Regions from separate parts of the Vibrio sp. CCUG 15886 genome, predicted to be linked through region 2. Evidence: predicted binding sites of a transcription regulator. Region 2 holds the regulator's gene; the other holds the start of a gene.
The links. The regulator PurR, encoded in region 2, represses purine synthesis genes. The targets are predictions, from matches to a motif close to TNANGNAAACGTTTNCNTNA.
Positions count from the first base shown of each region.

Region 1: PQQ36_RS13320 (NCS2 family permease) is a predicted target of PurR. The motif match lies at 7,036-7,055, and genes of this name have one in related genera.

Region 1 is NZ_JAQQBT010000006.1:56,386-71,475, reverse strand. It holds gene purL (phosphoribosylformylglycinamidine synthase) at 1-1,485, shown strand, start outside; gene PQQ36_RS13345 (DUF3622 domain-containing protein) at 1,645-1,950, shown strand; gene PQQ36_RS13340 (DNA-directed RNA polymerase subunit beta) at 2,028-2,492, opposite strand; gene PQQ36_RS13335 (succinylglutamate desuccinylase/aspartoacylase family protein) at 2,623-3,681, opposite strand; gene PQQ36_RS13330 (DUF3332 domain-containing protein) at 3,999-4,538, shown strand; gene PQQ36_RS13325 (aminoacyl-histidine dipeptidase) at 4,595-6,067, opposite strand; gene PQQ36_RS13320 (NCS2 family permease) at 7,076-8,365, shown strand; gene tet(34) (oxytetracycline resistance phosphoribosyltransferase domain-containing protein Tet(34)) at 8,510-8,974, shown strand; gene frsA (esterase FrsA) at 9,136-10,383, shown strand; gene crl (sigma factor-binding protein Crl) at 10,489-10,878, shown strand; gene proB (glutamate 5-kinase) at 11,002-12,141, shown strand; gene PQQ36_RS13295 (glutamate-5-semialdehyde dehydrogenase) at 12,154-13,422, shown strand; gene nrdR (transcriptional regulator NrdR) at 13,623-14,072, shown strand; gene ribD (bifunctional diaminohydroxyphosphoribosylaminopyrimidine deaminase/5-amino-6-(5-phosphoribosylamino)uracil reductase RibD) at 14,092-15,090, shown strand, end outside.
Region 2 is NZ_JAQQBT010000003.1:22,422-37,511, reverse strand. It holds gene torR (two-component system response regulator TorR) at 1-641, opposite strand, end outside; gene torD (molecular chaperone TorD) at 877-1,524, shown strand; gene purR (HTH-type transcriptional repressor PurR) at 1,835-2,839, shown strand; cyclic di-GMP riboswitch class I at 3,036-3,124, shown strand; gene PQQ36_RS08740 (TfoX/Sxy family DNA transformation protein) at 3,240-3,833, shown strand; gene PQQ36_RS08735 (TVP38/TMEM64 family protein) at 3,958-4,635, shown strand; gene PQQ36_RS08730 (putative signal transducing protein) at 4,649-4,957, shown strand; gene PQQ36_RS08725 (alpha/beta fold hydrolase) at 5,003-5,797, opposite strand; gene glgA (glycogen synthase GlgA) at 6,052-7,509, opposite strand; gene glgC (glucose-1-phosphate adenylyltransferase) at 7,499-8,716, opposite strand; gene topA (type I DNA topoisomerase) at 9,199-11,823, opposite strand; gene PQQ36_RS08705 (YciN family protein) at 12,238-12,486, shown strand; gene aroA (3-phosphoshikimate 1-carboxyvinyltransferase) at 12,686-13,972, opposite strand; gene PQQ36_RS08695 (glycine zipper 2TM domain-containing protein) at 14,097-14,558, opposite strand; gene aat (leucyl/phenylalanyl-tRNA--protein transferase) at 14,589-15,090, shown strand, end outside.

The DNA of each region.
Region 1 (15,090 bases), on a different contig from region 2:
GCGTTTGCTCGTGTTGAAGATGTACGTAAAACCATTACTCCTCAGTTGCGTACCGACAAAGGCGAGACTTCACTGGTTCTTGTTGACCTTGGCAACGGTAAGAACCGCTTAGGTGCTACGGCGCTGGCTCAGGTTTACAAGCAATTGGGTGATAAGCCGGCTGACGTCGACAACGCAGAACAATTGAAAGGCTTCTTCGATGCGATGCAAGCTCTGGTTCGCCAAGACAAATTGCTTGCGTACCACGATAAAGGGGATGGTGGCCTATTGGTGACACTTGCAGAGATGGCATTTGCTGGTCACTGTGGTGTCAACGCGAATATCGCTGCGCTGGGTGATGATGTTCTGGCGGCGTTATTTAACGAAGAGCTCGGTGCGGTTGTTCAAGTTAAGAACGACGAATTGGATTCCGTGCTGTCGACGTTGGCGGCCAATGGTCTAGAAGCGTGTTCACACGTGATTGGTGCGGTTGACGCTTCAGACAACTTTGTGATTCGCTCTGGTGATGCTTTGATACTGGAACGTTCACGCACTGATTTGCGTGTTATCTGGGCGGAAACGACGCATAAGATGCAGGCACTGCGTGATAACCCAGCGTGTGCAGACCAAGAGTTTGAAGCGAAGAAAGACAATTCAGACCCAGGTCTGAATGTATCTCTAAGCTTTGATGTGAATGAAGATATCGCAGCTCCTTATATCGCGAAAGGCGCGAAACCTAAGATGGCGATCCTGCGTGAGCAGGGGGTTAACTCTCACGTTGAAATGGCAGCAGCGTTTGACCGTGCTGGCTTTGAAGCGACTGACATCCACATGAGTGACATTCTGACGGGTCAAGCAGTGCTGGATGAGTACCATGGTCTAGTGGCTTGTGGTGGTTTCTCGTACGGTGATGTATTAGGTGCGGGTGAAGGTTGGGCGAAATCTGTGCTCTTTAATGCGCAAGCACGTGAGCAGTTCCAAGCCTTCTTTAATCGTGAAAACACCTTCTCACTGGGTGTATGTAACGGCTGTCAGATGCTTTCAAACTTGAAAGAATTGATCCCAGGTGCCGACTTGTGGCCACGTTTCGTTCGCAACGAATCAGAGCGTTTTGAAGCACGCTTTAGCCTAGTCGAAGTACAGAAATCGGATTCCGTCTTCTTTGATGGCATGGCAGGCTCTCGTATGCCTATCGCTGTTTCGCACGGCGAAGGTCGTGTGGAAGTACGCGATGCTCAACATCTCGCTGCGATTGAAGCATCGGGCACCGTTGCGGTCCGCTTTGTTGATAACCTAGGAAATCCAACACAACAATACCCGAACAACCCGAACGGTTCACCAAATGCGATTACCGGTTTGACGACAAAAGATGGTCGCGTAACCATCATGATGCCGCACCCAGAGCGTGTATTCCGCACCGTAGCAAACTCATGGGCACCAGAAGGTTGGGGTGAAAATGGCGCGTGGATGCGTATGTTCCAAAACGCACGCAAAAATCTAGGCTAATCCGATTGAAATAATGTGATACTGAATAAACCGCTAGAGAGTTTCTCTGGCGGTTTTTTTATCAGTGAGCCAATAGCCAATCGCAAATAATTGTGGTCTAATACGCCGCTTGCCAAGGGATGGCTTGAATCCCTTTACAATCCCTTAGGAACATCTGACATGTCTAAAAACCAAAAATTTGCCATCCGCGTAACTGAGAAACGTGAAGGTTGGGCGGCTGAGATTACTCGTCAAGTAACCTCTCGTAAAACTGTTGTTTCAAAGCGTCAAATGGGTTTTGACTCTGAAGCGACTGCTCAAGCGTGGGCAGAAGCTGAACTCGCTGGTTTTGTTAAAAACCAAGCCGAGCGCAACGAGCGTAAAGCTCAGCAACGCAAAGAGCGCGATGCTGAAGCGTTGAGCGCAAAACTACGTAAAGCAGAACAACGTCGCGTTCGCGATGTTGAAGAAGATGACGAAGAGTAATCGTCTGCTGGATACTGTTTGAAAAAGCCCCGATGCTCACACATCGGGGCTTTTTGCATTTATGCGTTTTATCTAGGTTAGTTGAAGCAATCTGAGGAGAGTGAAACATGGAAGTCTCCCGCCGCAGGGGCGGCAAACTGCTTGCTACTAGGGATTAATCCCGGCGTATTGCTGTTGACTTGATTGCGGTAATATTCTTGTTCGCTTTTGCGTTTTGGTAAGTCGAAGTGTTGCAAACCATCAGAAAGATCTTTGGCTTCGCCATAGTCAAAGTGGGGCTCTTGACCTGATTGAGAGACCAGCATGTCGCAGTTGATGCGATTCGCTCCACGATCTAAGGTCCATTCGATGTTTTCTTTCCCTGCGTCCAGATCAAGCGATGTCGATAGCTTTTCCGTTTGTGTCATCCTGTCCTGACTCGGATCCTGATTGGCTTCAAAATGCTGTTGCAGGTAGTGGGCGAGATCCGGTGTTTGGGTATGTTGTGCCATGCTTGGCAGTGACAACAAAGCGACAAAAGAAAGAATGAAACGAAACATCATAGTGACTCGGCGGCTATATCAATAATCCAGTCATGGTAAATATCAATGAAACGCCGTTCAATTTATTTCGTGTAATGATATGTATGGCTCACGTCAATAGCATGAGCCAACGTATTGTAGCGAAAAAAGGTTAAAGGGGGATTTGCCCTGTGGTGATCAAGTCAATGTCACTTTCAACGAGCTCTTCAATATAGCTTTCCACCACTTGCTCGACGACTTCGTCATCTTGACGGAAGTAAGCCACATTAAAAATAGCGTCTCCTTCATTAACCAGAGGCAGTGTTTGTTGGCCAATCACAATGCCACCTTTCGGGGCTTTCAACTCCACTTCGTCATGGCCCAGCGGTGAACTGATATAGGCTAAGGTTTCCCCTTTTTCAACTTTGGCGCCCAAGTTGACCACGGTACGCAAAATGCCGTTTCCTGATGCTCGTACCCAACTGGTGGACTTAGCGATGACAGGTTGAGGCAATTTTTTTCGACTGGCTCGGAGCATGCCAATGGCTTGCATCACGCGTTTAACACCGAGCACTCCGGCACTAATGGAGAGAGGATCAAATCTGAGCGCTTCGCCAGCTTCATAGGTGAGTACGGGAATATCGCATTTTTCAGCTTCGGAGCGAATGGAACCATCTCTAAGGGCTGAATCGATGATAACGGGCGCGCCGAAGGCTTTGGCTATTCTCAACGTTTCTGGATTACTCAAATTGGCACGGATTTGAGGCAAATTGGTTCGATGGATGGCTCCGGTGTGAAGATCAAGAATATAGTCGGCTCTTAGGGCCACATTACTAAAGAAGGTATGTGCCATGCGTGAAGCCAGTGCGCCTTTTTCACTACCGGGAAAACAGCGGTTGAGATCGCGTCTGTCCGGCAGATAGCGAGATTTATGAATAAACCCGAACACATTCACGATTGGAACGGCAATAACGGTACCTTTGATTTGGTTGGGATCGAGGCTGTTAATCAGTTGTCTAACAATCTCAACGCCATTGAGTTCATCACCATGTATTGCAGCGTTGATCATCAGTACAGGGCCAGCATTGCGTCCATTGATGATCTCAATCGGGATCGAAAGAGGAGAGTGGGTGTAAAGCTGCGCCGCATCGAGCTCTATCTCTAACCGTTGTGCGGGGGGAATTTTGTGCCCTAAGATCTCGAACACTTTGTTTTTCTTGATACGAACCATACTACTTCCTGTATTTGCTGTTCCACTGACTCTAACAACGCAGCTAAGGTGAAACCATTCGACCTTATTAAGATTACGATAAAAATCGCTAATCGTTCACTGACTTTTCTCTGATTTTTGTCGATAGGTTGTTAATTTTGGTTGATTGAAATTTAACCGCTCAATGTGTCTTGTTTTGGCATATGACCTTGTTATGTAAAGAGTCTTAATTTTGAGATCGCTTTAGCAACACAGAATTTTCCTACTTTGAGGATGGTTTTTATCTGCGCTAATATGCGCCCCCAATTCCTGTTCTCCAAATTACATTCGAGGTAAATATGAAAAAGACGATCACTAAAGTCGTGGCATTATCTGTAGCAGCAATGGCATTGTCTGGCTGTGTAGGTAGCAATGCAGTAACGGGTTATGTTATGGGCTTCAACCTGAAAGCTGTAGACAACCGTTATGCTCGTGGTGGTCTAAACATGTTGTTGGCGCCAGTATACGGTGTGGCGATTGCAGCAGACTACATTGTGTTTAACTCACTGGAATTCTGGACGGGCAAAAACCCTCTAAACGGCAAGCCACACATCTTTGACACTAAGATGGACACTTACATTGATGTGAACCACCAACTAGATAAGTCGCTAACAACTGCACCGATTGCGCCGTTAACGAATAACCGTATCATTGAGCAAGGTATGATGCAGCAGATCGACGAAAATACCGTTCAAATGGACATCACCTACAACAATGGTGAAAAAGCGACATTGACCGGTGTACGTGAAGGTGATTTCGTGACTTATTACATTGATGGTGAAGTGGTTGCACAAACTTCAATGGATGAGCTAGCGGCTTACGCACAAAATCGTGCTTAATCGATAGTGAACGAGACAGAAAGGGCGCGAGTTTCGCGCCCTTTGTTTTTATCGTGTTACGCCTTTTCAGGAATCGCTTCCAGTAACGCCACCATTTGATCCCAGTAGAGTTGTACCGTGTCAATCTTCACTTTTTCATCTGGAGAGTGCGGGAATTTAATCGTTGGGCCAAATGACACCATGTCCATGTCAGGGTAAGGTTTCTTGAATAGGCCGCATTCTAGGCCCGCGTGAATGACCATGATGTTCGGTTTGTGACCGTAAATGCCTTCGTACATATCACGGAAGATCGCCATGATTTCAGAATCAGCATCCGGTTTCCAACCTGGGTAAGCGCCAGAGAACACGATGTGTGCACCTGCCAGTTCCGCTACTGATGTCAGCATGCTTTCCACTTGGCTGCGACCTGAGTCGATCAGTGAACGGATCAAGCACAATACGGTGATTTTGTTCTCTTCAGTGGTGATAACACCCACGTTAAGCGACGTTTCAACCACACCTTCAATCTCATCGCTCATGCGAATGACACCGTTTGGACAAGCATTTAATGCAGCGACAAAGCGTTGTTGATCAGCATTCGTCAATACACCCACTTCTACATCGACCGCTTGGTTAAACGTGACAATATTGGTTTCCACTTTACCGAGTTCGGTTTTGAGAAGTTCAGTGTAGTAGTCAAACAGTTGAGCAAGCTTATCTTGGTTTTCTGCAGGCAGCGCCACTTTGACGAATGCTTCACGAGGAATCGCATTACGCAGGCTACCACCGCGGAACTCTACTAAACGCAGATCCAATTCTTGTGCATGGCCAGCAAGGAAACGTGCCATCAGTTTGTTTGCGTTACCGCGGCCAGTGTGGATGTCACAACCTGAGTGACCGCCTTTTAAGCCTTTTAGCGTTAACTGACGAGTAATAAAGCCCGCAGGAACCGCTTCGCGTTGAATATCAAACGTCATCGCGCCGTCGATACCGCCTGCGCAGCCCATGTAGACTTCACCCTCTTGCTCAGAATCGGTATTAAGAAGAATGTCGCCTTCTAGCCAACCCGCTTCCAAACCAAAAGCACCCGTCATGCCCGCTTCTTCATCAATGGTTAGCAGTACTTCAATTGGACCATGCTTGATCTCTGTTGAGGCCAACACCGCAAGGCAGGAAGCCATGCCAATTCCATTATCCGCACCGAGCGTCGTACCTTCTGCGGTTACCCACTCACCGTCAATGTATGGACGAATAGGATCGGTGGTGAAGTCGTGTTGAGTGTCTTCGTTTTTCTGAGGCACCATGTCGATGTGCGCTTGAAGAACAACACCCTTTTTGTTTTCCATGCCTGGTGTCGCAGGCTTTTTAATAAACACATTGCCGGTTGGATCGCGACGGACGTCTAGACCTTGCTCTGTCGCCCAGTTGACGATGTACTGAGCAAGGGCTTCTTCATGCTTTGATGGGTGTGGGATAGAACAAATCTTATCAAAAAACTGCCAAAGTGGAGCAGGTGATAAGGTACTGATTTCAGAATGGAACTCAGACACAGATGACTCCTTTTTCTAGGTTTGCCGGATGATGGCACTGCTGTTAGCCCAGTAGATTAGATGGTTGTGGGTTCAGCAGATAATAAGTTGTGAGCAAGGATATCACTTGCAAGCAGAGCCGAGTAGTGCCAGTCACAGGCTGTTTACAAGTGCACTGTCACAGAATGTGAACATCGCTGTCAGCGCTTACTCAATTGGTTGGTTATGCTCTGTAACTTAACCTATTTTGAGCTTGATAATTCTGTAATTTAATTACCAAATTAACTTGATATAGATCATTAAATGAAATTTATGTGATTTTAATCACTAAAAGTATTGTAATAAAATTTCTTGGTGGTATATTTGTAACCAACTTCTAAAGCGAAGAAAAAATGCTCAAAGGATGAGTCCGTTTATCGCCTCCAAGGAACCGAGAAATCAAACGTGTTTAATTGATTTAATAAGGTGATAGTTATGAAAGGTTTAGCATCTGCAATGTTTTGGACAAACAACTCTGTTTACACCAGCAACTTTGCATACCCAACAAGCTTTGGTTACAAGTAACGTACGCTAACCAAGTGCATGTGACCCCCGAACGATTTGTTCACCCCTAAATTGGAATTTTCTTTCAGTAATCGAACTGACATGATTCTACCGCCACTCAAATTGAGTGGCGTTTTTTTGTTTTCTCAATATTAGTGATACGAGAACAGACCTCACTTCCGAAACCAATCGAATCCGCCGCATTTCTTACATGTAAACTCTGCAATTTTCCCTCGTTATTCCGTGTAAGTTTACGACATTGTCGATTTATTCTTCAGTTTATCTTCTAAAGCCCCTGTTTTTTCTGGTTGTTTCTTAAAGGAAAAATAATAGCGGCTAATTTTTCTTGCTGAATTGGTTTCATAATCCAGCGAGAAATCTTTATTAGAGTGAAAAATCTATCTGGAATTTGTTATTTGATAACTTTATAATCTGCAGCCAATCGATTACGCAACCGTTTACTTTTTACCTTTACAGGACTCGATCATGCTCGAAAGGCTATTTAAACTCAGCGAACATGGCACAAATGTGCGCACTGAGATCATTGCAGGTATTACTACCTTCTTGACGATGGCTTACATCATTTTTGTTAACCCAGCGATTCTAGCTGATGCGGGAATGGACCGTGGTGCCGTGTTTGTTGCTACCTGTCTTGCCGCAGCAATTGGCTGTTTCATCATGGGTCTACTTGCCAACTACCCAATCGCACAGGCGCCAGGTATGGGCTTAAATGCCTTCTTTACCTACGCGGTTGTTCTGGGAATGGGATACACCTGGCAAGTCGCATTGGCGGCCGTATTTGTGTCGGGTGTGCTTTTTATCCTGTTGAGCATCTTCAAAATTCGTGAGTGGATCATCAACTCGATTCCGCTCTCTTTGAGAACGGGGATCTCAGCGGGTATCGGCTTGTTCCTTGCGTTCATTGCACTGAAAAATGCAGGCATTGTTGTTGATAATCCTGCGACGTTTGTTTCTCTTGGCGATATCACTTCTCTCGCACCAGCTCTGGCGGCTTTTGGTTTCTTTTTGACTATTGCACTGGTTCACCGTGGTGTGAAAGGGGCAGTAATGATTGCGATCTTGGCAGTGACAGCACTTGGTTTGGTGTTTGGTGATGTCCAATGGGCGGGTGTGATGTCAACCCCACCAAGTATTGCGCCTACGTTCATGCAACTGGACTTCTCTGCGGTATTTGAAGTAGGCATGATTTCAGTGGTGTTTGCTTTCTTGTTCGTTGACCTGTTCGACACAGCGGGTACGCTCGTGGGTGTTGCAACCAAAGCGAACCTGATTGAGAAAGATGGCAAACTGCCACGTTTGAACAAAGCACTGCTTGCTGACTCAACAGCGACTTCTGTAGGTGCGCTACTAGGGACATCAAACACAACGTCTTACATCGAAAGTGTCTCTGGTGTGGCAGCTGGTGGCCGTACCGGTTTAACTGCGGTTGTCGTGGGTGTGCTATTCCTATTGGCACTGTTCTTCTCACCACTGGCAGGCATGATTCCGGCGTACGCAACAGCGGGTGCCCTGTTCTACGTGGCAATTTTGATGCTTTCTGGATTGGTCAGCATTGATTGGCGCGACTTAACCGAGGCGGCTCCTGTTGTTGTAACATGCTTGCTGATGCCACTGACTTTCTCGATTGCAGAAGGGATTTCTTTAGGTTTCATCGCGTACGCTGCCATTAAATTGTTCAGCGGAAAAGGGCGTGATGTTTCACTCAGCGTCTGGATTATGTCGGCTATTTTTATCATCAAGTATCTGGTGGCTTAAATAGCTTTTAGAGTTGCGTTCCGGTAGAATAATCGTTTGCGCAGCTCGATACCCAAACTTTCTGTTACGTTTCGGGCTCTCATCTTTATGAGAGCCTGTTGTCTGTTTGGGACAATAGATTTTTCAAATAATTAGGTTATTACAATGAGCAACAAATTCGTTATTACCTGGGACGCCATGCAAACTTACTGCCGTCAACTTGCTGAAAAACAGATGCCAGCAGACCAATGGAAAGGCATTTGGGCAGTGAGCCGTGGTGGTTTGGTTCCTGGGGCTATTCTGGCTCGTGAGCTAGGTATTCGCTATGTCGACACCATCTGTATTTCCAGCTATGACCATGATCATCAACGTGATATGACTGTACTGAAAGCACCGGAAGGTGACGGCGAAGGCTACCTAATCGTTGAAGATCTAGTCGATAGCGGTGACACCGCGCGTAAACTGCGTGAAATGTACCCTAAAGCGAAACTGATTGCGGTGTGTGCAAAACCTTCTGGTAAAGAGTTGTTGGATGATTATGTCGTCGACATCGCTCAAGATACTTGGATTGAGCAGCCATGGGATATGGCATTGGCTTACGCTGAACCAGTAAACCGAAAGCAGAAGTAAATCCTGATTTTGTTGAGAGAATGACCCTTTTACGGGTCATTTTTTTTATACTGTTATACTGATTTGGCTTTTAGGCGCATACACTCTTGCATGGAAAGAGTATTAAGCCACTGAGCCGTATTTGTTTTTTAGTCTTTTGGAATGTCACTCTGAGCCCGAATATGTCAGAAGAAGTCAGCAAAAACCTGTCAGAAACGCTATTTGTCAAACATAAGCAAGCCAAAGAAACCTCGGCATTGACTCAATACATGCCGACCAGCCAATCCTTACTTGATGAAATTAAAGAGAAGAATGGTTTTTCTTGGTATCGCAACCTTCGTCGCTTGCAATGGGTGTGGCAAGGTGTTGATCCTATTGAGCAAGAACAAGTATTGGCTCGTATTGCGTCTTCCAAACATTCACGCACTGATGAGCAATGGCTCGATACGGTGATGGGATATCACAGTGGTAACTGGGCTTATGAATGGACGAGGCTCGGTATGGAGCATCAAAAGCGTGCCGGTGAGATGACGAATGAAGCAGCATCGGAAGCGCTCTTCTCCGCATCCTTGTGTTACAGCATCGCAGGTTACCCACACCTCAAGAGCGATAATTTGGCCATTCAAGCCCAGGTATTGGCCAACAGCGCTTATCTTGAAGCCGCGAAAAAAAGCAAATACATCATCAAGCAGCTCGAGATCCCATTTGAGAAAGGGAAGATCACCGCGCATTTGCATCTGACCAATACCGACAAACCGCATCCTGTGGTTATTGTGAGTGCGGGATTAGACAGCTTGCAAACAGACATGTGGCGTCTATTTCGAGATCACCTTGCCAAGCACGATATTGCCATGTTGACAGTAGACATGCCATCGGTGGGGTACAGCTCAAAATACCCATTAACGGAGGATTACAGTCGACTTCACCAAGCGGTGTTGAACGAGCTTTTCTCTATTCCTTATGTCGATCATCATCGAGTGGGTTTGATCGGCTTTCGTTTTGGCGGTAACGCCATGGTGAGGCTCTCGTTTCTTGAGCAAGAAAAGATCAAAGCGTGCGTCATCTTAGGCGCACCTATTCATGATATTTTTGCCTCCCCACAGAAATTGCAGCAAATGCCGAAGATGTATCTCGATGTCTTAGCCTCGCGTTTAGGTAAGAGTGTGGTGGATATTTACAGCTTATCGGGGCAAATGGCCGCGTGGTCACTGAAAGTACAAGGCTTTTTGAGCAGTCGTAAAACCAAGGTGCCTATCTTGGCGATGAGCTTAGAAGGGGATCCGGTCTCGCCATATTCGGATAATCAGATGGTTGCGTTTTTTAGCACTTATGGAAAAGCGAAGAAAATCAGTTCCAAAACAATTACACAAGGATATGAGCAATCCCTCGATTTAGCGATAAAGTGGCTGGAAGATGAACTCTTAAGGTGACAAATCTCCTAATTTAGTCAAGAGTGATATATGAGCCTGAAAATTTAAGCTCATGATAAATAAAAATTATTGTCATTCTTAACATTGAAGAAAATGGAGATTCACATGTCAGAAGTGACGAACAACCCTACCCACAATCGTTTATTGGCAAAATTGCGAGCGATGGGGCCTTACTTGAGAGACCCTCAATCTAAGGAAGGGCTTTACTACTTTGATTGCTTGTCTGTTTGTATTGATGATCGAAAATCACCAGAGTTGCGCGAGTTTTGGGGCTGGTGGATGGAGCTGGAAGCGACTGAGGGAGGCTTTACAGCAAACTATCATATTGGAAAATATGATGTTGAAGGGAACTGGCTCGATTTGGCTATTCCTAAAAATGCACTTGAAGAAGTGAATAAAACTCAGAACTGTTTTCACCTCAAATTAGTCAAAACCTTGGAAGAAAATTTTCAGCTAAGCGTGGCGTATCACGAACAGTCTGTGGAATTTGTCTGATTTCATCCTCTTGGAACTACCTAAATCAAAAAGGTGCGATTTTCGCACCTTTTCTGCTTGTGAATTCTTCATTTGATTGTTAAAACATCTTCTCTATTTTTGTGTTTCATTTCAGAAGACATCATGACAACGAATCAACAAAGCGTCGTAGCTTCTCAACCAAAAACTATCGTTGTGAAGCTTGGAACCAGTGTATTGACCGGTGGCACATTAGCGTTAGATCGCGCTCATATGGTTGAGCTTGCGCGCCAATGTGCAGAGTTAAAAAAACAAGGCCACTCTGTGGTGGTCGTCTCGTCAGGCGCGATTGCCGCTGGACGTGAGCACTTAGGTTACCCCGCGCTGCCCAATGCGATGGCAAGCAAACAGTTGCTTGCTGCGGTTGGGCAAAGTCAGTTGATTCAAACTTGGGAATCGTTATTTGCACTGTATGGCATCAAAATTGGCCAAATGTTGCTCACTCGAGCGGATCTCGAAGATCGCGAACGTTTTCTCAATGCTCGAGATACGATTAACGCGTTAGTGGATAACGGCATTATCCCTGTCGTTAATGAAAATGACGCCGTCGCCACGAGCGAAATCAAAGTGGGTGACAACGACAACCTCTCTGCGTTGGTGGGCATTTTATGTGGTGCAGATAAACTACTGTTGCTGACAGACCAAAAAGGCTTGTATACCGCCGATCCGCGTAAAGATCCCAATGCTGAGCTGATCAAAGAAGTTAAAGTCATTGACGATACTTTGCGTAAAATTGCTGGTGGCAGCGGTACAACACTAGGTACTGGTGGAATGGCAACTAAGCTCCAAGCTGCGGACATTGCGCGTCGTGCTGGCATTGAAGTCATCATTGCGGCAGGCCGTGGTCAAAATGTCATTTTTGATGCGTTGAGCCCAGCCCCTCAAGGAACTCGTTTCTTGCCTTGTGAAGAAGCGTTGGAAAATCGTAAGCGTTGGATTCTCGCTGGCCCTGCGGCCTCTGGTGATATTGTGATTGACCAAGGTGCGGTGAAAGCCGTGGTCGAAAAAGGCAGCAGTTTGTTGGCGAAAGGGGTGACCAAAGTACTTGGCGAGTTTTCTCGTGGCGAAGTGGTTCGTGTAACGGATGCACAAGGCCATTTGGTTGCGCGAGGTATTGCGAGTTATTCCAACCAAGATATGGCGAAAATTGCCGGTAAGCACAGCAAAGACATTATTTCGATTCTGGGCTATGACTATGGTTCAGAAGTGATTCACCGTGACGACATGGTTGTCATTCAAGAATAGTCGCTCACCAGAATCAAAGAGGACAACAAAGTGGATTTAATCACATTAGGCAAAGCGGCAAAAGATGCGGCTTTTCAGCTTGCCACCGCTTCTACGGCACAAAAGAACAAAGCATTGGCCATCATTGCAGATGAACTTGAAGCGAATGCGGCGGATATTTTGGCGGCAAACAACAAAGATATTGAACTCGGTCGACAAGCGGGTTTGAGCGAAGCGATGCTGGATCGTTTACTTTTGAATGAATCTCGCTTGAATGGCATCGCCAACGATGTACGTAACGTGATCAGCCTTACGGATCCGGTCGGTAGCGAAATCGACAGTAAAGTGTTAGAAAATGGCATGCAGTTGTCACGCCGTCGTGTGCCGCTTGGCGTGGTTGGTGTGATTTACGAAGCACGCCCAAATGTCACCATCGACATCGCGGCATTGTGCCTAAAAACCGGCAATGCGAGCATCCTACGTGGCGGAAAAGAGACCTTCTTCTCCAACATGGAGTTGGTGAAGGTGATTCAATCGGCGTTAGCGAAAGCTGGCCTGCCTGCGGCCTCCGTGCAGTACATTGAAAAACCGGATCGCGAGCTGGTCACTCAATTACTGAAACTGGACGATTACGTTGACATGATCATCCCTCGTGGTGGCGCGGGGCTGCACAAAATGTGTAAAGAGAACAGCACCATCCCTGTGATCATTGGTGGTTTCGGTATCAGCCATATTTTTGTTGATGAAACGGCTGATCTCGCGAAAAGCGTGGATGTGGTGGAGAATGCAAAAGCTCAGCGTCCTTCCGCTTGTAATGCGCTGGATACCTTACTTGTTCATGAGCGTATCGCAGAGCAGTTTCTTCCGATGCTGGTGGCAAAACTCAATGGCAAAGTGACTTTTGTTGTTGAGCCAAAAGCCAAAGCGTACATGACTAAAGCTGAACAGGTGCGTGATGCGAGTGATGGTGATTTTGATACCGAATGGTTGAGTTACACGCTGGGAGTTAAAGTGGTTGCGGATGTGCAAGAAGCGATCGACCACATGCGTGAACATAATGCGAGTCACTCTGATGCCATCATGACTAACCATCTGCAAAATGCTGAGTTGTTTATCAACTCGGCGGGCTCTGCGGCGGTGTATGTCAACGCATCGACACGCTTTACCGATGGCGCACAATTTGGTTTGGGCGCAGAAGTGGCGGTGTCTACTCAGAAATTGCACGCACGTGGTCCAATGGGATTAGAAGAGTTAACCAGTTACAAATGGGTTGGCAAGGCGAATTACCTTTCACGCGCGTAAGCGTAATCGAGTTTGAGTTAACATATCCGGTCTAAACCGTTTTGAAAAAGGGGCATCACGCCCCTTTTTGTTTTATTCGGCCTAGCAATTCCGCTAAACTAGCCGCAAGTTCTGCACCTGCTTTGCCGCCGTGATTCTCTGTATTACCACGGATATTAGCAATAGCGTGCAGATGGATCTATGCATCATTGGGAGGTGATATGCATTGTCCTTTCTGTTCAGAAAATGACACCAAAGTAATTGATTCACGTTTGGTGGCCGATGGTCATCAAGTACGTCGCCGTCGTCAGTGCCTCGCGTGTAACGAGCGTTTTACCACGTTTGAAACCGCGGAGCTGTTAATGCCAAAGGTGATCAAATCCAATGGCAACCGTGAGCCGTTTAATGAAGACAAGATGGTTGGTGGTATTCAGCGTGCTTTAGAGAAGCGCCCTGTCAGTGCCGATGCGATTGAACTGGCGATCAGCATGATCAAATCCAAATTACGTGCCACTGGCGAGCGTGAAGTACCGAGCAAAATGATCGGTAACTTGGTGATGGAACAGCTCAAACATTTAGACAAAGTGGCCTATATTCGCTTTGCTTCCGTATACCGTAGTTTTGAAGATATTCGTGAATTTGGTGAGGAAATCGCCAGATTGGAAGATTAACGCAAGGTAACGGTTCACCATGTCGGAATTTACTGCAATCGATAGACAAATGATGCTGCGCGCCATTGCTTTGGCGAAACGCGGCCTCTATACCACCGCACCTAATCCTAATGTTGGTTGTGTCTTACTGCGCGACGGCGAAATTGTCGGAGAAGGTTTTCACTTTCGCGCTGGCGAGCCTCATGCGGAAGTGCACGCGATGCGCATGGCTGGTGACAAAGCCAAAGGTGCGACCGCTTATGTCACGCTAGAGCCTTGTTCACACTATGGTCGAACGCCCCCGTGTGCAGAAGGCTTAATTAAAGCTGGGGTAAGCCGAGTGGTGTGTGCCATGGAAGACCCAAACCCCCAAGTCGCGGGGAGAGGTTTTGCCATGTTGCGAGAGGCAGGGATCGAGGTATCGGTGGGCCTACTTCAAGCAGAAGCAGAAGCACTGAATCCTGCTTTTATTAAACGAATGAAAACGGGCATGCCGTTTGTTCAACTCAAAATGGCCGCGTCCCTCGACGGTCAAACGGCGTTGGCCAATGGCAAGAGTCAGTGGATCACCTCATCACAAGCTCGCCGAGATGTGCAACGTTTTCGGGCGCAATCAGGGGCGATTTTGTCCACCAGTAAAACGGTGCTCGCTGACAATGCGTCTCTTAATGTTCGTTGGTCCGAGTTACCTTCATCTGTGCAACGCGCTTTACCGCAAGAACAGCTGCGCCAACCCACTCGTGTTGTGTTAGACAGACAAGCCGAGCTTTCGCCGGAGCTAAAACTTTACCAAACCGAGGGTGAGCGACTCATTGTTGGTCCTAAAGGCGATCTCCCTGCACCTTTGGATGAGCACGGACAGACCGATTTGCCCCAACTGTTCGCGCAACTGAGTCAAACACAGTCAATTAATCATCTTTGGGTTGAAGCGGGAGCAACGCTGGCCGCTGGACTGATAAAACACCAGTTGGTGGACGAACTGATTGTTTACCTCGCCCCCAAACTGATGGGCAGCGATGGACGTGGATTGATTGGTGCG
Region 2 (15,090 bases):
ATTTTTGCTCTCATGCGACGAATCAAAACATCAATCGTTCTGTCGTTTGGCGCGTCAACACGATGGCTGATCATGTTGAGAATGCGTTCACGGCTTAGTACCTGATTTGGGTAAGACGAAAGCGCCACCAGCAGCTCATATTCTGCCTTGGTCAACTTCACTGGCTCACCATTGTGGCTCAACGCTCGACGATGAATATCGAAGGTCCAGTCACCAAAACGGACAATATGGTCTTCGTTTTCCGCGTCTTGATGTTTTGAACCACCACTGCGCGCAAGCGAAATCCGCCACAACAAGTTTTTCACTCGAACCAGCAGTTCACGTAACTCAAATGGTTTGGTGACGTAGTCGTCTGCCCCCATCTCCAAACCAACAATTTTATCTATGCTATCCGTGCGTCCGGTTACCAAAATAATGCCAATGTCCGATTGGCTGCGTAGTTCACGGGTCAGCATCAAGCCGTCTTCACCTGGTAAGTTAATGTCTAACATCACCAAATCAACGCAGCTATTTTGCAAAATATGACGCATCTCGGCACCACTTTCCGCTTCACTTACTGTGTAACCTTCTTTTTGAAAATAACCCGCAAGTTTACTGCGAGTCACTACATCATCTTCTACGACTAATACGTGATAGCTCATTTACACCACTTCATGTCATTTCTGTCTACACGGGCAGATATTCTATTCATAACTAGTAACATTTCTAGTCATACTTCGTTTGAAATGCAAGTATCTTGATTTTTATTGATTCAAAACAAGCTTAATATCAAGCCATTAACAAGCTCAAATATATTTATATTTTTCTTAACAATAGGCGTTATTGTTATTCATTTTTTTTGGTTACACTTATAGGAGATTGATTTAGGAGCGATAAATGATGCAAGAGATAAAAGCCTTTAATGAAAAACGTGCGGAAATATATTGGTGGCTTTCGAGCTTATTTGCCAAAGAGCTGACACAGGAAGAGCTCGATAAATATCAAAGCATGGAAATTAGAGCGTTTTTAACTGGATTGGCTGAAAACGATGCACTGAGACCATCCGTTAACGCCTTCGTCGATGCACTCAATCGTCTTGTTGACCGTCAAGATGCGCAATTGGAATTAGCGGCAGATTTTTGTGACCTATTTTTGAAAACCGCAAAACACGGCGCACTTCCATACGCATCTATTTATCTAACAAAAGATGGCCTACTCAATGGCGAACCAGCACAAAAAATGGACACTTGGCTGAAAAAACATGGTGTGCAGGTCAATCAACAACTGAATGAACCGGCCGATCACTTAGCTATCATGCTCGACTTTCTTGGCAACCTTATCATTCGCTCAAATGAGCTTGAACAAGATCGCCACATGGAAGAAGCCTTCATTGAGCAAAACGCATTTATTCAAGAAATGTTGCTCTCTTGGTTACCTAGCTTCTCTCAACGAGCAGCAGAATATGATGAGTTTGGTTTCTATAACAGTGCAATAAAACTACTTGTTGCGTTTTGTATGCTGGACAGCGACTATTTAGTTGGATAATAATTACGCCCTTATCAATAGAGCAAACACTCGGTTACACTTTAACCACTAAAGTGTGAACGCGGATACACTATTCGCCGTTTGAGTAGGTTGCCACTCTTGCCGTCTCGGTCTAAAATTGAGACCGCAATCGATAAAATATGATTTTAATGCAAACCGCTGAAATACAGCGGTTTTTGTGTTTATTTAAAGCTAAGCTGCTGCTTTTCTAGTGTGTCTTCCTTACAAAGCGAATTCGGAGAAAGGTAGCAAACTGTGTTGCAACAAAGAATCGTAGATTCAAAATGCAACCTTAGACAGGACAATACCTATGGCCACAATTAAAGATGTCGCGCGTCTCGCTGGAGTATCCACGACCACAGTGTCGCACGTAATCAACAAAACGCGTTTTGTTGCAGAAGCCACTCAAGAAAAAGTCATGAAAGCGGTTGACGAGCTCAACTACGCACCGAGCGCAGTAGCGCGTAGCCTAAAGTGCAACACCACTCGTACTATTGGTATGCTGGTCACACAGTCGACCAATTTGTTCTTTTCTGAAGTAATTGATGGCGTAGAAAGCTACTGTTACCGCCAAGGCTATACGCTAATTCTTTGTAATACGGGCGGTATCTACGAGAAGCAACGTGACTACATTCGTATGCTTGCGGAAAAGCGCGTAGATGGCATTTTGGTGATGTGTTCTGACCTCACCGAAGAGCTCCGAGAAATGCTTGATAAGCATGCAGATATTCCTAAAGTGATTATGGACTGGGGTCCAATCAGCTCACAAGCCGATAAAATTATCGATAACTCAGAAGAAGGTGGCTACTTGGCCACTAAGTACCTGATTGATAACGGCCATACAAAAATCGCGTGTTTGAGTGGCCACTTTGAAAAAGCCGCGTGCCAAGAGCGCATCCAAGGCTTTAAACGTGCGATGAAGGAAGCCAATATTACCGTTAACAACGAGTGGATCCTTGAAGGAAACTTTGAATGTGACACGGCTGTGATGGCTGCTGACAAGATCGCGTCATGGCAAGATCGCCCAACTGCGGTCTTCTGCTTCAACGACACCATGGCACTGGGTTTGATGAGCCGCCTTCAGCAGTTAGGCCTTCGCATTCCTGAAGACATCTCTGTTATCGGCTACGATAATATTGAGTTGGCGGAATACTTCTCACCACCGCTAACAACCATCCACCAGCCAAAACGCCGTGTTGGTAAAAATGCATTTGAGATCCTTCTCGAACGCATTAAGGACAAAGAGCATGACAAACGCGTGTTTGAAATGCATCCCGAGTTAGTGGTTCGTGATACCGTCAAAAAAATCAATTAGTTAAGACTAATATTCTAAAGCATCCAAATCTGGATGCTTTTTTTTCATTCTTAGTAAGTGATTTGTTAAGTCAAATTCTGTTAAGTTCTTAAAATCGAGCATTCATTCACTTAACTGCAACTATTATCTGAACCAATGTCACATTTTTTATTTGAAAATGTGATGTTACTTCAATAGAAATCGTATCCTTCTAGAGTCACGCACAGGGCAAACCATTTGAAAAAGTGGGACGCAAAGCCTCCGGCCTAAACCAGACGTTTTTTGGTAGGTAGCGGGGTTACCGATGGCAAAAATGCATAACAACAAGTTTACCCATTAATGACATTGTATTTGCATTGGTTTGCTAATCTCTCGGACCTGATTTGGTGGCGTAATAGTAATTACACCGAGATAACACATCATGGATAAACCGATACTCAAAGATTCAATGAAGCTTTTTGAGCAACTTGGTGCGATAAAATCTCGCTCAATGTTTGGCGGATTCGGCCTTTTTGCAGATGAGACCATGTTCGCACTTGTGGTGAAAGACCAGCTTCATATTCGCGCAGATCAAAAATCAACATTACTTTTTGAAAAGCAAGGACTCAAACCATACGTTTATACTAAGCGTGGTTTCCCTGTTGTCACTAAGTACTACGCGATTTCAGACGCGCTATGGCAAGACCAAAATGCACTACTCAACGTAGCCAAACGTGCATTGGCCAGTGCTAATAACGATAAACAACAGCAAGCAACAGCAAAACCTGAACGATTAAAAGACCTGCCTAACCTGCGTTTAGCCACCGAACGAATGCTTAAAAAGGCGGGAATAGAAACAGTCGAGCAGTTGGAGTCTCAAGGCGCGGTTCGTGCATACGAAGCGATTAAAAACACCCACAGTGGTGCCGTGAGCTTAGAGCTGCTTTGGGCGTTAGAGGGAGCCATCAATGGTACGCACTGGAGTGTGATTCCTCAGCAACGTCGAGACGAATTAGTGAATAAATTGTCTTTGTAGACAAGCACGTTTATTATTTCTTATAGATTAAAACCACATCAAAATGATGTGGTTTTTTTATATCGTTTGAAAGATTTTCTGTCTCAATCAGGTCTGATAACCAAGCTATCTGGAGAAAAATTGAATGAACAAAAAACTCGTATTCGGAATCTTGCTTATCGCGACCATTATTTTATTGGCGGTTAATTTTAGTCAATACCTCACACTCGACAACGCTAAAGCACAACAACTTGCCCTGAACAGTTTTATTGAAGAAAACTTTCTGTTTGCTTCAATAAGCTATTTTGTCATTTACGTTGGTCTTACCGCCTTTTCAGTACCAGGAGCAACCGTCGTCACACTATTGGGCGCTGCTCTGTTTGGTTTTTGGTATAGCCTACTGCTTGTCTCATTTGCCAGCACCATTGGAGCAACCATCGCATTTTTGAGTAGTCGCTACCTACTAAAAGATTGGGTGCAGGCACGTTTTGGAGACAAACTTAGCGCGATCAACCAAGGCGTTGAAAAGGATGGCGCCTTTTATCTATTTTCGTTACGCCTGATCCCAGTCTTCCCATTTTTCCTTATTAACTTGCTGATGGGTTTAACACCAATTTCCATTGGTCGTTACTATCTTACTAGCCAGATCGGCATGCTACCTGGCACGGCTGTTTACCTAAATGCGGGGACACAATTGGCCGACATCAACTCGTTGTCGGGGATACTTTCACCAACAGTATTAGCCTCATTTGCGTTACTGGGTGTCTTTCCTATCGCTGTAAAATGGATCATGAGTAAATTTAGACCTCAACTCTCTTCATAAAAGGAATTCACTTATGAAGATATTCACCGCCAACACTCCTATAGAAGCGCATATCGTGTGCCAGTTACTGATGAATGAAGCGGTACAATGTGAGGTTCGAGGTGAGGGTTTATTTGGCTTGAGAGGTGAGTTACCAGCAACTGAGGATACCAATCCATACATTTGGCTATTAGAACCTGAGAAAGTCGATTTTGCTAAAGCGATATTAGACAGCTATCGTGAGCAGCAAGTAGCACATCAAAATTGGCAATGCCCACAGTGCGGAGAAGAAATAGAAGGTCAATTTGGAGCTTGCTGGTATTGTGGGCAAGTGCTTGAGTAATGAGCACAATTGACAGAGGAAGGCACTAGCCTTCCTCTTGTTTTATTAGATTTGGCGTTGGATAAAATCGATCGAATGCTGGTTAAACTCGTCGGGCTTTTCCACATTGCACACATGGCCACAGTTTTTTATCTCTAGCAACTCACTCTGGGTGTGAGCCGCAACCATCTCTTTGACGGGTTTAATAAACATATAATCACGCTCTCCCATCAAATATAGCGTTGGGATTGGCAATTCACGCTCTTTGAAATAACGCATCAATGGATTGACCTCTGCCGCGAGTATAAACCAGCGCTTAAACTCTTTTTGACACAGCTTCTTCGCTTCACGGATAAAGAGATGACGTGATTCCTGCTGATTTTTTTGCGGCATCACAATGTAGGCAAACAGCTTGTACAACCACATATAGGGCAGCACATGCTTGCCAAAGTTACCTAGAGAGACCAAGATACGAGAGCGCGCATCGAGACGCGTTACCGCACCACCAAGCACCATGGATTTAACCCTTTCCCCCGCCAGTTCCGCTAGATTTCGGACAATGATCGTCCCTAGAGACATCCCAACGAAATGTGCGGAGTGAATTTTAAGATGATCAAGCACCTTAAGGATATCTTGCGTCACCGCCCCAAAGGTATAGCGGTTACTGATCAACTCTTTTAATAGTTGATTGGATTTACCGTGCCCACGTAAGTCAACCAATAACAAATTGAAATGCTGCTTGTACGCTTTAATTTGCTTAAACCAGATGGACGAACTGCCACCCGCACCATGCACAAAAACCACCCACTCTTGGCTGGTAGGATGGAGATAAGTTTTGTGAAATAGTAACGCTTGAGCCATAAAACAACGCCAAAAAAAGAGAAAACTAAAAGGTTTAAACAGTATAGCTGACCCACTTGCAATGGTGATGTATCAAAGAACAATCCAATCGAAATGGGGACTTCAGCCACAAGGATAGTTAATGAATCACCATAGTAAGAATGGGAGGCAAGAATCCTACCACATATCAATTCAAATTCTATTTGAGTTCGGTTAAAAAACGTAAAAAGGCACCATAATCAGTGCCTTTCCATTCATATTTCAGAACTTTTACTCTATTTTAGCGCAGAACGATACAACTCCACATATTGCTCTGCTGCCTTGCTCCAGCAAAAATCTCGTTCCATCGCGTACAGCTGAACTCGTCGAAGCTCTGTTAGGTTCTGTGCATACAGTAACAACGCTCTTTGCATGGTAATCAACAACGCTTGCGCTGTGGGCTCATAGAACACAAATCCTGTCGCAGTCTCTGGATTCACATCGTAATCACATACACTGTCTTTTAGACCCCCAACGCCTCTCACGATCGGCAAGGAGCCATACGCCATGCTATAGATTTGGTTTAAGCCACAAGGCTCAAACTCTGAAGGCATTAAAAAGAAATCGGATGCAGCTTCAACTAAGTGTGCGAGTTGATTGTTATAAGCTTCAACAAAGACAAACTTTTCACCAAACTGTGCTGCAACATCACGTAATTGCGCAGCAAGCAACGGATCACCGGTCCCAACCAAAACCAACTGAACATCCAACTTCAGGAACTCAGTTAATACTGGCAATAGGTAATGCACCCCTTTCTGATGCGTCAAGCGACACACCATACCAAACATAGCGACGTCCTTTATAGGTAGGCCGACTTGCTCTTGAAGCGCACGTTTACAGCCATTTTTCCCTCTCACCATGCTCTGCTTAGTTGCTTTGTAGTTGATGGGTAAATAGCTGTCAGTATCTGGATGCCATGCAGAATAATCGCAGCCGTTTAGAATCCCGACGAGATCACCCGCGCGTTGCTGAAACTCCCAAGCCATTCCGTGACTGCCAAGTTCAGTTTTCAGTTCCTCTGCATAAGTTGGGCTCACTGCGTTGATTTTATCCGCATTCATAACCCCAGCTTTCAGCATCGTCATATGCGTAGAGCTGACAGCAGCATCGGGTACATTTCGGCAATGAAATTCAGGCAAACATTGCATCTCATCATAGTGAAAGACACCTTTAAAGACCGCATTATGGATAGACAAAATACTCTTTGTTTGTGCAAAAAACGGATCTTGACCGTAACGGTGCTTAAGCAAAAATGGCACTAAGCCTGTATGCCAATCATTGGCATGCACGATGTCAGGCTGGAAACCAATCTTTGGTAACATATCCAAACAAGCAGCACTAAAAAAAGCAAAGCGCTCACCGTTATCGGTATACGCCTGATTATTCTCAGCGTACATCGACGGACGGTCAAAATAATGCCCACACGCAATTAAGTAGACAGGATTGTCACCTAAGAAACGTTTTTTGACTTGATAATGAGTATGTGGCCAGGTTTCTAGATGTGTATCGAGGATGACTTCATCATCACACACATCTGGAATTGCGGTATAAGCCGGAATGGCAATTCTCGCATCATGCTGAAGGTTCACTAAAGCTTCAGGCAGTGCCTTGGCAACATCCGCCAAGCCACCACTTTTGATCAAACCTTCGACTTCCGATGCTACAAACAGAATCGACAAAGGGTTAGTAGCCAACTCTTGCTCCTTTTGGAATAACAACGATACCGTCATCAGAGACATGGAAGATTTTCTTATCTTCCTGCAAATTCACACCAATTTGCGTTCCAGGCGCGATATCTACGTCCTTGTCAACAATAACACGGCGTAACACGCAGCCTTCCCCAACTTTGACATCACCCAATAAAATAGACTCGCTAATATCGCAGGCTGATGCGATATTACTACGGAAACCTAGCACAGACTTTTCGATACGTGAACCACGTACGTAGCTGCCATTGCAGACTAGGCTATCAATAATCTGTACACGCCCGTTATCTGAGTCGGTAAACGTCGCTGGAGGCAACGGAGGCTGATAGGTGTGCAGCGGCCATTTGCGGTTGTATAGCGAGAAAGGTGCATCTTTCTTCAGCAGATCCATATGCGCCTGCCAGTACGCATCTATCGTGCCGACATCACGCCAATAGACTTGCTCTTTTTCTCCAGAAATGCGGTTCAGACTAAAGTCATAAACAAACACATCACCACGTGGGAACATTTTTGGAATAATATCCTTACCAAAATCGTGAGATGAATTTTCATTGTCCGCATCTTCGATCAGCTCGGCAAACAATACATCCGCTTCAAAGATATAGTTACCCATTGAAACCAAGGCAAAGTCTGGATCACCCGGAATCGATTTTGGCGCTTTAGGCTTCTCTTCAAAGCCCACCATACGCCCTTCTGCATCGACTTCAATCACACCAAACTGCGACGCTTCTGATAATGGCATTCTTAAAGCAGAAACGGTTAATGCGGCCTGTTTCTCTTTGTGGAAACTAAGCATCTGCTTAATGTCCATCTTGTAAATATGATCCGAACCAAAGATACACACTTGTTCTGGTTCAGACAGCTCCATAAAACGTAGGTTTTGGTAGATAGCGTCGGCAGTACCTTCATACCAACGTTTGCCAGTGCGCATCTGTGCGGGAATGGGATCAATAAAACGATCAGTAATACCGTTGATGTTCCACCCTTTTTTCATATGATGGAACAGAGATTGAGATTTAAACTGCGTTAATACGTAAATACGCATCAAGTCAGCATTCACAAAGTTGTTTAACGCGAAGTCGATTAAGCGGTAACTACCGCCGAAAGGCACCGCAGGTTTACTACGAGATTCCGTCAAAGGACGTAGCCTTGAACCTTCACCGCCAGCAAGAATCATTCCCAAAACACCAGCCATTCGTTGTTCTCCATTTCGTTATAGCTAGAAGACTCAGTGAGTTCACTATGTGGGGGGACACTGAGCTCAAATTGTTATCCCTTGTGCAAAACCTTGAATTCTTTAAGCCGAATCATTGTTGATCAAGGCATTACATTAATATTGCACAAGTTTCGTATAAGTTATCGCACTTCCAACAAATTACAATTTCAAATAGGGTATTGTGTGCTGCATGCATTTGTTGCGTTGGGAAGTCGTTACCTAAGTCACACTCAAACAGGTGTTTATTTACATATCCCGAACAGCTGCGTTACACATTTCCGACACGCACATTCTTAAGCGCATGTGAACAGAATAAGTCAGACATATGAAAGAGCGATGACAAAGAGATCTCATAGATATCGCCTGTGTCACCAGCACTCGTCATGGGAGACAAGCAGAGCCAATTGGTGAGTGATAGAGATAAAAAAAGCAGCCAATGTTGGCTGCTTCATCAAACTCGGTTATTTCGCGTTTTTGCGCTTATCCGTCACTTCCCATTTACCATCAACATAGAGCGCTGTCCAACCGGTCGGTTTTCCATCGACTTCAGTGCGTACATAGTTTTCTTTGGTTTTGCGGCTAAAACGAACAACCGCCTCGACCCCATCAGGATCTTGCGTCGGCGCTTGTGCAAGGTGTTTGTATTTCTCTGGCAGACGCTCAGCAAATCGAGCCAGCTCAGAAACCAACGGCACACGCGTTTCTCTAGATTTCGGGAAATTACTCGCGGCAAGGAATAAGCCAGCGGCACCATCACGAAGCACAAAGTACGCATCTGAGTTGCTGCATGGCAATTCAGGGAAATGCACAGGATCTTCTTTTGGTGGCGCTACTTCACCGTTTTTCAGGATCTTACGCGTGTTCTTGCAGGTCTCACTTGTGCAATCCATGTATTTACCAAAGCGACCGTTTTTGAGCACCATGTCACTGCCACACTTGTCACACTCAACCACAGGGCCGTCATAACCTTTGACTTTAAACTCACCATGCTCGACTAAGTAACCTTCACAGTTTGGATTGTTACCACATACGTGCATCTTGCGTTTATCATCGATCAGGTATGCATCCATCGCGGTTTCACAGATAGGACAACGTTTCTTTGCTCGAAGCGCAGCAGTTTCAACGTCTTCTTCAAGAACGTTGATGATGCCTTCTTCATCACCAAGATTAATGGTCGTCTTACAACGTTCTTTCACTGGCAATGCGTAACCAGAACAGCCAAGGAAAACCCCAGTAGACGCAGTACGAATGCCCATTGGACGCGAACAGGTCGGACATTGAATATCCGTCATAACAATATGATTTGGCTTCATACCGCCATGTGCTTCGTCTTCTTCGGCGCGGCCAAGATCTGTGGTGAAGTCTGCAAAGAACTGATTCAGAACGTCTTTCCAGTTAACATCGCCTTCGGCGATTTTATCCAGCTTCTCTTCCATACGAGCAGTAAAGTCGTAGTTCATCAGATCGTTGAAACTGTCATCAAGACGGTCAGTCACGATTTCACCCATTTTCTCGGCGTAGAAACGACGCTGGTCCACTTTTACGTAACCACGGTCTTGAATAGTCGAGATAATGGAGGCATAAGTTGAAGGACGACCAATGCCGCGCTTCTCTAACTCTTTAACCAAAGCGGCTTCGGTAAAACGAGCCGGCGGCTTGGTAAAGTGCTGTTTCGGCTCTAAGGACTCAAGGTTTAGCTTATCGCCCACTTGAACCGCTGGAAGGATCGTATCTTCATTTTTGCCCAGTGGGCGCTGCACGCGAGTCCAACCATCAAATTTCAGAATGCGACCTTTTGCTTTCAAGGTATATTCTGCGGCTTTAACGCTCACCGTCGTTGAGTCGTACTCAGCTTCAGTCATTTGACAGGCGACAAACTGATTCCAAATCAAGGCATAAAGTTTGTGTGCGTCAGCGTCAACACCCTCTAGAGCATCTGCTTTGACGTTGACATCTGAAGGACGAATCGCTTCGTGTGCTTCTTGTGCCCCTTGCTTGCTACCATAAACCAATGGTGCTTTTGGCAAGTAGCGAGAGCCAAATTCATCACTGATGTACCCACGAACTGCTTCTACCGCTTCTTGGCTTAAGTTGGTCGAGTCAGTACGCATATAGGTGATGTAACCGGCTTCGTACAGACGCTGAGCCAACATCATGGTTTTCTTAACGCCGTAACCTAAACGTGTACTGGCAGCTTGCTGTAGCGTTGAGGTAATGAACGGTGCTGAAGGTTTGCTCTTAGTAGGACGGTCTTCACGCTTACAAACTTCAAACTGTGCTTTTTGCAGAACCGCCAGTGCTGCTTTGGTTTCCGCTTCATTGACTGGGCGGAAAGCATCACCAGACTTTTGAGCAACCAAAAGCTTAAATGGCATCGTTTCTTGCGTCAGTGTGTTGGCGTGAATGTCCCAAAATTCTTCTGGTACAAACGCTTTGATCTCTCGTTCACGTTCTACCAAAAGCTTCACAGCGACCGACTGCACACGACCTGCAGACAAGCCGCGAGCCACTTTCTTCCACAGTAATGGGGACACCATAAAGCCCACAACGCGGTCCATAAATCGACGCGCTTGTTGTGCGTTAACCCCATCCATATTGAGATGGCCAGGTTTTTGGAATGCTTGCTGAATCGCATTCTTAGTAATTTCGTTAAAAACGACTCGTTTATAGCGTGTTTCATCGCCACCGATGATCTCACGAAGGTGCCACGCAATAGCTTCCCCCTCGCGGTCCAAATCGGTTGCGAGATAAACAAAATCTGCGTCTTTAGCTAGCTTTTGTAATTCGCTGACAACTTTTTCTTTGCCTGGCAGAATTTGATAATTTGCAGCCCAATCATGATATGGGTCTATACCCATTTTCTTGATCAGTGCATTACGATCTTTCTCTTGCTTGATACGAGCCTTTTCTTCTACGCTCATACCCTTAGTAGAAATGGCAGCCGCTTTTTCGCCTGTACTCTGACCTGCTGTAGGCAAGTCGCGTACATGGCCAACACTCGACTTAACCACAAAGTCTTTTCCAAGATACTTATTGATCGTTTTAGCCTTAGCTGGCGACTCCACTATAACGAGCGATTTACCCATATTGACTCTAACGTCCTTAAAAAATGATCACATTACTTTTCGTTTTCACGAGAAAAGTAATCGGTACGTTGTACTATTTCATTGCTTCTTTTTTTACTATTGTGCGAGATGAAAAGAAGATCAACTGCTTTTTTACATTTCGAATTTGTTTGCTCGACAATTCATCGCTAAACAATAGACAACGATTTTTGCTCATGTCGACAAAATGCGGAAACTGTAGACCGCCGTATACTAAGCAACGGATGAATTTTGTTGCTAATAAAAACCTAATTTTTCTGTTGCATGTCACAAAACGTTTACTGATCAGCATCAAGCAACCGTCTGCTTTTTGTCTCGAATTCTTTAATAGCGATTGAATTCGCCCGTCAAGACTCTAGACTATCGCTCGTAAATCATAGTAAAGGCACTAAGAAAATGAGTGATAAGAAATCCATTTCTGAATTTGAACTGCTATTAATTGCCAACCACATCATCCAAGAGCATGACGATTACATAGAGGGAATGAGAGCAACCAGCGTCGACGAAAAAGATGGCGTACTGGTGTTTAAAGGTGAATATTTCTTAGACCATGACGGACTACCAACAGCCAATACCACGTCGGTTTTCAACATGTTTAAGTATCTCGCACACCATTTGTCGAAAGAGTTTACTCTCAACAAATAATCTCCCCACTGATACGCCAACATTTCCATAAACGAGTTGGCGTTGAAGTTAGCCGGCAAGCGAGTAAATCTCCATCAGCATAGATTTACTATGTACCAACTCTGACTAACGTTCCAACAAGCGTGCGTAGCCAACACCGCAAGAACTTCACGTTGAACGGAGAAAAGAAAGCCTTGGCATTTCACCAAGGCTTTTATTCTTACGCTAACTCACTCAGTGAAGCCAGCTTGTCAAAGTAATCCGGAAATGTTTTTGACGTGCACTTCGGATCGTTAATCGTCACAGGAGTGTCGCTCAGCGCTACCAAGGAAAAACACATCGCGATACGATGATCATCATAAGTGTCAATGGCGGCATGCGTGAGTTGTTGTGGCGGATTAACGATCAGATAATCCTCACCCTCTTCCACTTCCGCGCCCACTTTACGTAACTCCGTTGCCATTGCAGATAATCGATCGGTTTCTTTCACACGCCAGTTGTACACGTTGCGAATGGCTGTTGTGCCTTGGGCAAAAAGAGCCGTGGTAGCAATGGTCATTGCCGCGTCAGGGATATGGTTGTAATCCATGTCGATGCCTTTTAGGCGACCAACGCGAGAGATGACGTAGTCTTCTCCCCACTCAATTTCGGCCCCCATTTTCTCAAGAGCATCAGCAAAATGGATGTCTCCCTGAATACTATTTTTGCCGATTCCTGTTACCTTGATCTCGCCACCTTTAATTGCGGCAGCAGCAAGAAAGTAAGACGCAGACGAGGCATCACCTTCCACCAAGAATTGCCCAGGCGAAACATAACTTTGACCCGCTGGAATAATAAATTCTTGGTAGGCATTGTTGACCACATCCACACCAAATTGCTTCATGATGTGCAGTGTAATATCGATGTAAGGTTTTGAAACGAGTTCACCGACAATATGAATTTTCACTTCACCTTGTGCTAACGGCGCCGCCATCAAAAATGCAGTCAAGAATTGGCTAGAAATAGAGCCGTCAATATTGACAGTTCCCGCCTGTAAGCCTGTTGCGTTGATTTTCAACGGTGGGTAGTTTTCGTTTTCAAGATACTCGATTTGAGCACCCGCTTCTCTTAAGGCATCCACTAAGTGCCCAATAGGGCGCTCTTTCATTCTAGGTTCGCCCGTCAGTACAAACTCCCCTTTGCCCAAACAAAGCGCTGCGGCAAGTGGGCGCATCGCTGTACCGGCGTTGCCTAAAAACAGCTCCTGAGCCTCAGTTGCTGTAAACGGACGGCCTAAGCCTTCCACAACACAAACGGTTTTGTCGGCAGAGAGCTCATAATGCACGCCAAGCTTCGTTAGCGCATTCAGCATATGACGGATATCATCACTATCTAACAAGTTAGTGAGTCGAGTTGTGCCTTTAGCAAGGGCAGCCAATAACAGGGCGCGGTTAGAAACACTTTTTGAACCAGGCAGGTTCACTTCACCATTGACTTTTTTAATCGGTTGTAACGTAAGGCTTTCCATTAATTGAGTTAATCCTTGAGTCCCGTTTTCCTTAAAATGGGGACTTCAACTTATTCTTCGTGACTTCAGACTAACGAAAAAGAACCGATAAAACCAGTGTAAATGAGTGAATAATTACTCAAATCTAAAGTGCTAAATCAACCCTAACTCCATCATCAAAATAAAGTATCCGAACCTTATCCGCACGGTTGAATAACATATTCTTATCAACATCCTGAATAACATTAATCAACTGCCCTTTTTCAGTCTCAATCAACAGTTCAACCAGTTGATATTCAATGCGGTATTCACTTTGACCTTGGTTTTGTACTATGACAGCGCCCGCTACTGCGCCAATGGCTGTTGCGACCTCTTTTCCTGTCCCTCCTCCAAACTGATTTCCAACTAAACCACCTATCGTGGCACCAAGTAATGTTTTCCATCCTTCGGCTTGAGATCGCATAATCTCCTGTTGAGAAATGTATCGAACCGATTCCACTTCGCCATAAATGACTTTATTCACTGGCTTTGCTACATTCCTCTCATAGTTTGCGTGCACGAGAAACGACATAAACAGCAGGCAATACAACCATTTTTTCATAAACATCTCCTCAAACCGGACTATAGATATTCTCACATGGCGATCTATCTGACAGAACTTGATAGTAAAAGTTTAGACTTTCCTCCTGCAGAAAAGGCATTAGCCGATCCAAATGGCTTATTGGCCTTTGGTGGTGACCTCACTCCAGAAAGACTGATCGCAGCATATCACCATGGTATTTTCCCGTGGTACGGGCCGGGAGAGCCGATTTTGTGGTGGAGTCCATCAACGCGAGCCGTTTTTGATCCAAACACCTTCTTACCCGCTAAAAGCCTTAAAAAGTTCCAGAGAAAGGCTCAATACCAAGTCAGCATTAATCATGCGACGCCAGAAGTCATTAAGCTATGTGGCAACACACGACCAGCGGAAGAAACTTGGTTAAATGATGAGATGCAAGCGGCCTACACCTCATTAGCTTTGCAAGGTGTCTGTCACTCGGTTGAGGTTTGGCAAGATCAAAGACTCATTGGCGGTTTCTATGGCCTTAGCATAGGAGAATTGTTTTGTGGCGAATCGATGTTTAGCCTCGAAACCAACG